2 regions of the [Limnothrix rosea] IAM M-220 genome follow, and region 2 is predicted to be linked to the other one. Evidence: predicted binding sites of a transcription regulator. Region 2 holds the regulator's gene; the other holds the start of a gene.

Region 1 (5,439 bases), on a different contig from region 2:
ACGTTTGGTCAGAAAAGCATCCCTTGCTCCGGTCACCACAAGTGATTGGTTAAACCAATAGCCGATGAGAAGATAAGTGCCTAGGGTTAAGACTTCTAGAACGACATAGCTGAAAAAGAGGGAATTACAAAGCACTAACGCGCACATCCCAGCTTCAAAAAGACCCATCGTTGCATAGAATCTTGCCCAGCCCCAATCCATCTCTAAATAGGCGATCGCATAGAACTGCGCTAATAAATTAATCCCTGTAATCAGGATCAACGCACCAATCGTTACGCTAGAAATTTTTAGATCAAGGGTCAGATCCAAACCAGCGGCCTGAAGCCACGTAAAAGAAACCTTTTGGACTGGTTGCTGCCATGTTTCGAGAAACGCCACACAGCTATGCACTAAAGCCGTAATAGTGCACAGAATATTGAGATAACCCGCTGGGCGGGGTCCCATTTTTCGATTAATGCCGGGCATCCACAATGCCGATAAACCCATCCCAATTAGGGTGTAGCAGGGGACAAGCCAGACTGTCTGACTAAGAGATGTATTCATGTGAGGATGGCGTCAAGTTTGTGTGCTGATATTGATATGTGCTTGAAATAGACTGTACTGTGTCAATGGACAATTGAGAAAACAGTTTTTTGCAGGAAAAGAGTGTCTGTACGCACCTGAGTTTATCTGCCCAACTCTCCGAAGAGAATATAGAAAAGACTCAATAGCTTTGGCTAATTTAAAGAATCACTAGCATCCCAGCCAAATGGTGGTTAGACCGGTTAGCCTTCGGTCATCGCAGATCTCTCCAAATACTTGGAGAACAGGAGTCGTTACACTGCTCTTTTGTTTTTATTAAGTTAGATTGAGTTTAACAATGTCATAGACGATAGTCAATGAATGAAAATATTGACATAGCTTTAATTCTATATAAGCAATACTAAACATTCCTGTGCTGTTAGAAAAGGAAAGCGATCGCCCATCAGCACACCCAGAATTTTTAGGCTTAGGATGCCCCAGTCCAATAAATTTTTGCCCCAATCCAAACCTGACCACTGGTCACAACCCGCCCGAACGCACCGCCGCCCCAATTATCATAGAGAGCAGCCTTTAGTCCCGGTAAAACTTCATCCATGCGCTCACAGGGTTTTGTTTCATTCAGCATTTTGAGTTGACCATCGCCTAACTGCAAAATTTTGCCGCGACTTTGGGTGAGATCTAAGCCCCGCACGAGAATATTGGCACGCCGCACTGAGGGGTCAAGATCAGCTTCTAATGCCATCATCACTCGCTCCCACACCGCTGCATCAAGGAGGGTAACCTGTCGCCAGCCCCGTTGATCAGCATTATTTTGTAACCCTTTACCTTGCACCAGCTCCGCCCGTTCAACGCTATCCATGGGTGCTCCTTTGCCCCGTTTAATCCAAATTTTTTCGACTGTGCCCACTGCGACCATCGCTCACTCGCTCTATGCTGCGCCGTCGATATTTTACTTATAAAAATCCCTCGAAACCTAGGGCGATCGCCCCACAACCCACAGCGAAATCTACCCATATGAGCCGATATGATTTTTATGACATTAGTATTCGGATCTCGTCGTATCCTCTGTCTATAAGTTGATCAATAAATTGATCAGTATTTCATTTTCTTTGATCAGGGAAGCACAAGTTTAGTCACGCAGCTAATGCCAATCAATAGCTTTGAATTTTTAATCCTTATCCTCTACAGCTGGGTTTTATGGTATGTCTACCAAAGTATTGTCGAAGAGCTAGATCAGTTAACAGCCATCAAAATGAACCAAGGTCAGTTACAAGAGCAGCTAGAAAGCCTTGGTTTAGCCAAACAGCTCACCATCCAGTGTGGCTTTTCCCGCACCCCCCTCGCGGAAGAAATGCGGACATTTACGCTCATTGTGGCGAATCGCTTGCCGGAAGGAAGCTATCTTTATGTGGACTGGCAGCGCAGCACTTTTCGCACCTTTAGTGGTGAGGTGAAACGTTTATTTCGTATCCCCCGTGGCCAAAACCTTGATTTATTTGAAGGACAGTCTCTGAGCATTGTCGCGCCGGGAGAAACCCTCGTTGAAATTGTTACCCTCGAAAATTGTTTGATGTTTGATAAAGAATCCGGCTACTCAATTGTCAGTCCAATTTTTAGGATTCCGGAGTTAAAAAAGGCTCGCGATCGCGGTATGCAGTTTGGGGTAAATGTCTTTTTCCATGAGCCTGCCCGCCCGGAGGAAAATAAACCCGATCGCTTCTATGCCATCACTTGCCCTTTTAATATTGTCAAACTTCCGTGGCAAAGTGCTGTTTACTGGCGGCCAAAACGTTAGGGCGATCGCCGCAACATCACAACCAACTAGGTGAATTCTTGGCAACTTTACACTAGGATAAAACCACACTTAGCTGGCCTGACCCCGCCCTAAGCTTGTGAATGGCTTTGAAATTTTGCTCCTGTTTGTCTATATCATCATGCTCTGGTATGTCTATCAGAGCATTGTTGAGGAGATTAATAATCTGACCGAAATTGTCCTTAATAAAGACTTTCTCAAGGTACAGCTAGGCAAATTTGGACTGGAAGAAAAACTCTCTTTAAAATTTGACTTTGGTAAGTCGCCCCTAACCGATACGCTAAACGACTTTAAAATTACCCTCGAAAACCAAACCTTCAAGCAATATTTTGCCGTCCACTGGAATCAAAGTACCTTAATGGATTTTGACGGCAAATCCCAACGCCTCATCCGCTTACCACCCGCCCTCAATATTGATCTGTTTCAGGCTCAAGCCAGTAGTGTCATCTCACCGCGGGAAATCCTAGAAGACAAGTTAACCGTTGAAAGTAGCCTGAAGCTCAAAGGCCAAGACACTCCCATTTACGAAATTGCGGCACCCATCTTTCCGTCTGATTTATTAAAAGAGGCGCGCGATGAAAATTTTGATTTTGAGCTGACCTTGATGCTCCAATGCTCTGAGTACGATTCTGAAAAGTGGTATCCGGTGGTCTATCCCATTACCTGTAGCTTTGACATTGTTAAAAAGCCGTGGCAAAAGGCGCTGTACTGGCGACAAAAAACCGATAAAAAGAAAGCTGACAAGAGCAAAAAAGAGAAAATAAAAAAATCTCGCAAAGCACGCAAACAGGCAAAAGACGACTATCGTAGCCAGCAGAGCAAATGACCTGTTGACTTAAAAAGAATTTAAAGTGACGACGCGGCGAAGGGGAGCACAGGGGACGGGGAGATTTTTCATTTAAAAGTATTGCCAATGTCCAAAAATGTATGCTCAAACTTTTTCTCCGTGTCTCCCTTTCTCCGTGTCTCCCTTTCTCCGTGTCTCCCTTTCTCCGTGTCTCCATTCCCCCTCTCTCCGTTTCTCCTTTTCTACCAAGGCCGCTCAATCCCTGACCCAAACCGACTTCAGCTAGCCCTAAATCTTTAGTTCGGGAACCCGTACATTTCGGGGTGTTGTATATGTTGAAACATCTCGGCTAAATTAGCACTCAGAGATTGAGAGTGCTAAACTTTCATTCGCAACTATTTTAGTCATTTTAGAAATCTGGAGATTTTATCCATGGCAGCAATTAGCATCAATGTTTCTACCCTCAAGCCCCTCGGCGATCGCGTCTTCGTCAAGGTTAGTGAGTCTGAAGAAAAAACTGCTGGTGGCATCCTGCTTCCCGATAGTGCAAAGGAAAAGCCTCAAATCGGTGAAGTTGTTGCCGTCGGTGAAGGCAAGCGCAACGATGATGGTAGTCGCTCCGCTGTTGATGTAAAAGTTGGCGACAAGGTTCTCTACTCTAAGTATGCTGGTACTGATATCAAATTCAGTGGCGATGATTATGTTCTCCTCTCCGAAAAGGACATCCTTGCAACTGTTGCTTAACATTTTCTGTGATTGTTAGGTAATCCCAGTGATTTAGATTTTTTTATTTTTTCTTGTAAATCTCTACAGATAGGAATTCATTCCCTATGGCTAAGTCTATTATTTATAACGAAGACGCACGTCGCGCTTTAGAGAAGGGCATTGACCTCCTCGCTGAAGCTGTTGCCGTCACTATCGGTCCGAAAGGTCGTAATGTTGTCCTCGAAAAGAAATTTGGTGCACCTCAAATCGTTAATGATGGTGTCACGATCGCCAAGGAAATCGAGCTAGAGGATCACATCGAAAACACGGGTGTTTCTCTGATTCGCCAAGCGGCTTCTAAAACGAATGATGTGGCTGGTGACGGTACAACAACTGCGACTGTCCTTGCCCATGCAATGGTTAAAGAAGGTCTCCGTAACGTGGCGGCTGGTGCCAACCCCATCGCCATTAAGCGTGGTATCGACAAGGCTTCTGATTTCCTCGTTGGTCGCATTAAGGAACTCGCTAGCCCCGTTGAGAACTCCGAGGCGATCGCCCAAGTGGGTTCTATCTCCGCTGGTAACGATAAGGAAGTCGGCGAGATGATTGCCAGAGCGATGGATAAGGTCGGCAAAGAAGGCGTTATCTCCCTTGAAGAAGGCAAGTCCATGGAGACTGAGCTAGAAATCACGGAAGGGATGCGTTTCGATAAGGGCTACACTTCCCCTTACTTCGTCACCGACACTGATCGCATGGAAGCGGTTCTGGAAGAGCCTTACATCTTGATCACTGACAAGAAAATCACCCTCGTTCAGGACCTCGTTCCTGTGCTTGAGCAGGTTGCTCGTCAGGGTAAACCCCTGATGATCATCGCTGAGGACATCGAAAAAGAAGCTCTCGCAACCCTCGTGGTGAACCGTCTTCGTGGTGTACTCAATGTTGCTGCGGTTAAGGCTCCCGGTTTCGGCGATCGCCGTAAGCAGATGCTCGAAGATATTGCAGTTCTCACTGGTGGTCAAATGATTACCGAAGACGCAGGTCTCAAGCTTGAGAGCACCACTATCGATATGCTCGGCACAGCTCGTCGCGTCAATATCACCAAAGACAACACCACAATCGTTGCTGACGGAAACGAAGCCGCAGTTAAAACTCGTTGTGACCAGATTCGCCGTCAAATCGATGAGTCCGAGTCTTCCTACGATGTCGAGAAGCTCCAAGAGCGTTTGGCTAAGCTCTCCGGTGGTGTGGCAGTAATCAAAGTTGGTGCTGCAACTGAAACTGAAATGAAAGATCGTAAACTCCGCCTCGAAGATGCTATCAACGCAACTAAGGCTGCTGTCGAAGAAGGTATCGTTCCTGGTGGCGGTACAACCCTTGCTCACCTCGCTCCTGAACTGGAAGCTTGGGCAAACGATAACCTCTCTGCTGAACAGCTCACCGGTGCGCTAATCGTTGCTCGTGCTTTGACTGCTCCTCTCAAGCGTATTGCTGAGAATGCTGGTCAGAACGGCGCGGTAATCGCTGAGCGCGTTAAGGAAAAGGACTTCAACACTGGCTTCAACGCTGCAACTAACGAATTTGTTGACATGCTTGCTGCTGGTATCGTTGACCC
Region 2 (5,439 bases):
GGCGAACCATCGTACTGTTTTACCGTCTTTATCTGGGATGATCGGCAGAAATAAAGCTGCAACGATGGGAAATAGAATAATCGTGGATAACCACGGAAAATTGGCAAAATCCATACAAACTCAAGTAATGGCTGTTTTCTTAAACAAATAAAACGTCTAATCAGATGTCGTGCTGGGAAGGTGAGGCGATCGCCAACGGCTAGGGCATATTAGGATGTCCTCCACTGCTTCGATAGACCTCTACTGTTACTTGTACCATTCTGAAATTGGGGTGAGCACTTGATCGCAGGAACTGCAATACTCCTTAACTTTGAACAGTTTTGTGACAAACTGAAACACCGACAACATTGGCATAACCCCCCTAAAACTTTCTAAATTATTAATGAAATTTTCCCGCTTTTTGTGCAGCTGTCATTACATTTGCTAACACGATAAAAACATCAAAAAAAAGACCCTATGACTACGACCTTCCAAGAAATTTCGGTACAAACCCTTGCAGAAAAAATGGCGATCGCCAAAGAACTAGACCAAGATTTACAGCTCATTGATGTGCGAGAACCCCAAGAAATAGAGATCTGCTCCATCGACGGCTTTAAAGTACTTTCTCTGAGCAAATTTGAAGAGTGGTCCCCCACAATTACCCAAGACTTCGACCCCACCATGCCAACCTATGTCCTTTGTCACCACGGCATGCGCTCTGCCCAAATGTGCCAGTGGCTACAACAAAATGGCTTTACCAATCCCATCAATATTATGGGTGGCATCGATGCCTATTCCCTAAGCGTTGACCGCAGCGTACCCCGCTACTAGTCAAAAGGAAGAAATCAGCTATACTAGCTGCCACAGATTGAGTTTATTTCTTAAAATAAAGCAATCTTTTTTATGGATCCTATGACGAACAAAATTAATATTTCTTTAACACTTGCCACATAATTTACGGGCTTAACCTGTTCCCCATTACACTTTATGGCTGCTCAAAATATTCTTAATCCGAGATACCAAAATATTTTTCGGGCAACGGTCAATCACTATATTTCTACCGCTGAACCCGTTGGGTCTAAAACCCTAGTCAAGGAATATGATTTTCAGGTGAGCTCAGCCACGATTCGGAATGTCATGGGGAAACTCGAAAAGGCAGGTTTTTTGTATCAACCCCACGTATCTGCGGGGCGTATTCCGTCCGATTCTGGCTATCGTTTTTATGTCGATGAATTGTTAACACCAAATCACCAGACACGCCAAAAAGTCCGTCAGACGCTCCATCAACAGTCCGATGAACAGCTTTGGGGTCTAGAAGCGACCCTAAAGCAAGCTAATCAGATTTTGGCGACTTTGAGTGGCTATATTGCCTTAATTACTGTTCCCCAGCAACACCATGCCAGATTGCGACATTTGCAGTTACTGCCTCTCTCGTCAAACAAAATTATTATGGTTGTGGTGACTGATACGTTTCAGCCCCAATCTGTTGCCCTAGAGCTAGAGTCCGATCCCGATGAATTGGCAATTCTCGCGAATTTTTTAAATCATCATCTCCAAGGGCGATCGCTGGAAGAGATTTCTAGACTAGACTTAGAAGCGCTAGATCAGGATTTTCGCCACTGTGCCGAGGTGTTACAAACGGTGTGCCAAACGGTTGCCAAGGTGAATCAGAGTAATATTTCGACACCGATTTTAGTCCATGGCATTTCTGAAGTACTGCGCCAACCTGAATTTTCGCAACTGACGCAACTACAGACACTTTTGCATCTCATCGAGGCGCGCCAGGAGCAGCTCGTCCCGGTAATGTTTAACCGTGATGGCGATGAGCGTACAACGCTGATCCACATTGGTGTAGAAAATCCCCTAGAACCTATGAAAACCTGCGCCATGGTTTCCGCCAACTACTACCAAGAAGAAGTCCCCGTTGGTAGTGTCGGTGTGATTGGCCCAACGCGGATGTTCTATGAAAATGCGATCGCCCTTGTGGAAGCTACCGCCGACTATATTTCTGCCAGCCTCACAGCCCAACCGGAATTAGCCTAAACTCTGGTGTGTAATAAACACGGTGGCTCCATAGAGTGAGACCAAAGATAGACCTAAAGTAACCCTTCTAATTGCTGACGAATACGCTCTAGCTCATCATCAGACAGATCACTTTCATCTTCACTTTCTGTTTTTTCTGACTTTTCTGCTTTTGCCTCATAGCTACCAGACTCGCTCCAGTCAGTTTCGTCGACATTATTCTCTGGTGGTACAGCTAATTGTCCGGGGGCGATGCGATCATAGCCGTAGTCAGCACCTTCACAAAATTCGATAATGTCTCGATCTTCCATGCCTTCTACCGTCACTGGCGGAAAATCTTGAGCCTCCAACATTAGAGCAAAGCGAGTCGCATCATCTTTATCTTCAAACATTAAGATCTTGTTGCGATCGCCCTCTTGGAGCGTGTGAATACCCTCGTTTTCGGTACGGGCATTAAATAAAAGGACGTAGACTAAACTCATAGATGATCTTCTCACTAACTAACATTTTCTCAAATCGAAGTTATTGCAAAGATTAAAGCGGGGATTCCGTTTGAGGTTGGCTTAAATATCATAATCATAGGACGGCGTGGGTGTATTGAAAAACTCGGGACTACTTGCCCCAATTAAAAGTGCTAACTAGACTATTGTGTTGGCGGGTAACCTGTTGCCATGGTCATTTTCCCCATTAGAAAAAAGAGTTCTAATCAGTCATCTCAGCCAGCTTGAGGAGTTTTACGTGTCTTATTTTCGCTTATTGTTTGCCACCATTGGCTTGAGTTTTAGCTGTTTGACAATACCGGCGATCGCCCAGATTACGCCCACGGCAAACACAACCAATACCGTCGTTACAAATAATGGTGAAAACTGGAATATTTCTGGCGGGATCACTTCTGGGGATGGTCATAATCTATTTCACGATTTTCAGGATTTTAATGTCGGTACAAATCAAAGTGCGACATTTGTCAGTACGCCAGCGATTCAAAATATTTTGTCTAGGGTCAGTGGCGCTAATCCTTCTCTAATTGATGGTTTGCTTAGTGTTGGTGGTAGTAATGCCAACCTATATTTAATCAATCCTAGTGGCATTGTTTTCGGTGAAAATGCCCAATTAAATTTATCAGCGGACTTTACTGCAACTACGGCTACAGGAGTCGGTTTCGGTGATGCTCCTTGGTCAGGGGCAACGAATTATGCAGAGCTTGTTGGTACGCCCAACCAATTTTTCTTTGATGGTACTGGCGGCATTATTAATGGCGCAGATTTAGCGGTTAATGCAGGCCAAAGGATTAATCTTTTTGCTTCACAGATTATCAACACAGGTTCACTGACCGCGTCAGGGGGAACGATCAATCTCACGGCTGTACCGGGTACAAATACGCTACGACTATCCCAAGCTGGTCAATTGCTTAATCTCGAATTTAATCATGGTGCGCCGACAACTTTTGTTGATATTCCTCGTTTGTTGACAGGACATGATTTAGAGACGGGTGTCACTTTAAATAATGGCGCGGCCAAGCTAAGCGCTACGAATGTAACTATTTCCAGTGATTCTGGGGATTTATTTTTTAGTGGGGCGCTAGATGTCAGTGGTAATACTGGTGGTGTAGCCACATTACTGGGTCAAGAAATGATTCTCACCGGAGCCAATATCGATGGGTCTGGCTTGAATGGCGGCGGTGAAATCTATATTGGAGGCGATCGCCAAGGACAGGGCTTATTCACAAATGCCAATAATGTTTTTGTTGACCAAAATTCGAACATTACAGCGGCGGCGATCGCCGCAGGAGATGGCGGTAAAGTCATTGTCTGGTCTGACCAATCGACATTTTTCTATGGCAACATCAATGCAAAAGGCGGACGACTGGGTGGCGACGGCGGTTTTGTCGAAGTCAGCGGTAAACAATATCTTGATTTTCAAGGGCGAGTTGATCTGCGATCGCCCCTAGGCCAAGACGGACAACTGCTTTTAGACCCCACAGATATCACCATTTCCAACAGCACAACAAGTCCAAGCCTCAATTTTGCTGCCGGAACCTTTAGCGATCCCAGTAACAGCCCCTCAAACCTCAACATTATCACCCTACAAAACCAACTAGCTCTAGGCAATGTCCTAGTCACCACCGCCTCCGGTAACACTGATTTAGGCAACATTACCGTCACCGCCCCCATTACTTGGTCCAGTGGCAACGCCCTCGAACTCAGAGCAGACAACGACATCATTGTCAGAGCAGATATCACCAGTACAAATCAAGACTCAGCACTGACCCTCACCGCAAATAACGACATTAAGCTCGAAGGAACCATTCAAATTGGGGCATTTGATAGCTCCACCATGACCATAAACTTCGTCGCCGATGCAGACGGTAATAGCACAGGCACAGTAACCCAAGGCAATAACGTCATCTTAGAAAATGGGTTTGACTTTGACGAATCAGATTTTGATGGTGAATTTGGAGATGAAGAATTCGGAGATGAATTTGATGATGAATTTGGCGACGACGAGTTTGATGATGAATTTGACGATGAGTTCGGCGACGACGAGTTTGATGATGAATTTGATGATGAATTTGGCGATGATGACGAAGAATTTGGTGAAGGAGAAGAAGACGACGAATTTGACGAAGACGATGAAGAATTTAGTGAAGGAGAAGAAGACGACGAATTTGACGAAGACGATGAAGAGTTTGCAAGCGATTTTGACTATGAATACGAATATGAAGATGGCGACTGGAGCGATGAAGAATATGAGGATTTAGAAGACGATTTTTTTGATGACTATGGTGATCACTTTGGTTTATCGGCGAAACCAAGTACAAACTTTGACGCAGTGCAATCAAAACTGGCTGAGATTCAATCTTTACTCGATATTGAGCCTGCCATTATCTATGTGGCATTTCGAGAAAAAGAATCGCGAGGCACAAAACAATCGTCAAAACAGACCATTGGCAAAGACAACAATATTCTGTGGCAATTCGACGAAAATGCCCGCCAAAATTATCTTGATGTGGGTCGAGAAGTCCGCGATGATGATGAATTAGAACTCGTGATGCTGACTGCTAGTGGCAAAGTTGTGCGTCGCCGCATCGTTGGCAGTAGTAGAGAAGCTATTTTGCAAGCGTCACGCTCCTTCCACCGCAGCGTTACGGCTCCCCGTTTAGGTAAATCCTATTTACGTTCTGCGCAGTATTTCTATGATCTGCTGATCAAACCCCTTGAGGCGGAGCTCAACGAATCTCAAATCGACAATTTGACGTTTGTAATGGATCGTGGGCTGCGGACTCTACCTTTGGCGGCACTGCATGATGGTGAAGAGTTTGTCATCGAAAAGTATAGTGTGGGTATGATGCCTAGCTTTGCTTTGACCCAAACGGACTATGTCAATTTACGAGAAAGTCAGGTGCTGGCCATGGGGGCTTCGGAATTTCAGCAGCAAAGT

Evidence for each region. Region 2 encodes HrcA, which represses chaperone genes, less so after heat shock. Its sites were predicted from a motif close to TTAGCACTCNNANNNTNNGAGTGCTAA; they were not measured.
Region 1: groES (co-chaperone GroES) is a predicted target of HrcA. The motif match lies at 3,477-3,503, and genes of this name have one in related genera.

The regions. Positions count from the first base shown of each region.
Region 1 is NZ_MRBY01000024.1:14,682-20,120, forward strand. Features, by position in the region: gene NIES208_RS10775 (NAD(P)H-quinone oxidoreductase subunit F) at 1-543, opposite strand, end outside; gene NIES208_RS10780 (MOSC domain-containing protein) at 989-1,438, opposite strand; gene NIES208_RS10785 (hypothetical protein) at 1,667-2,317, shown strand; gene NIES208_RS18980 (hypothetical protein) at 2,415-3,161, shown strand; gene groES (co-chaperone GroES) at 3,555-3,866, shown strand; gene groL (chaperonin GroEL) at 3,953-5,439, shown strand, end outside.
Region 2 is NZ_MRBY01000029.1:6,867-12,305, reverse strand. Features, by position in the region: gene NIES208_RS11890 (NAD(P)H-quinone oxidoreductase subunit 4) at 1-114, opposite strand, end outside; gene NIES208_RS11885 (rhodanese-like domain-containing protein) at 457-810, shown strand; gene hrcA (heat-inducible transcriptional repressor HrcA) at 967-2,022, shown strand; gene NIES208_RS11875 (DUF3110 domain-containing protein) at 2,076-2,483, opposite strand; gene NIES208_RS11870 (CHAT domain-containing protein) at 2,740-5,439, shown strand, end outside.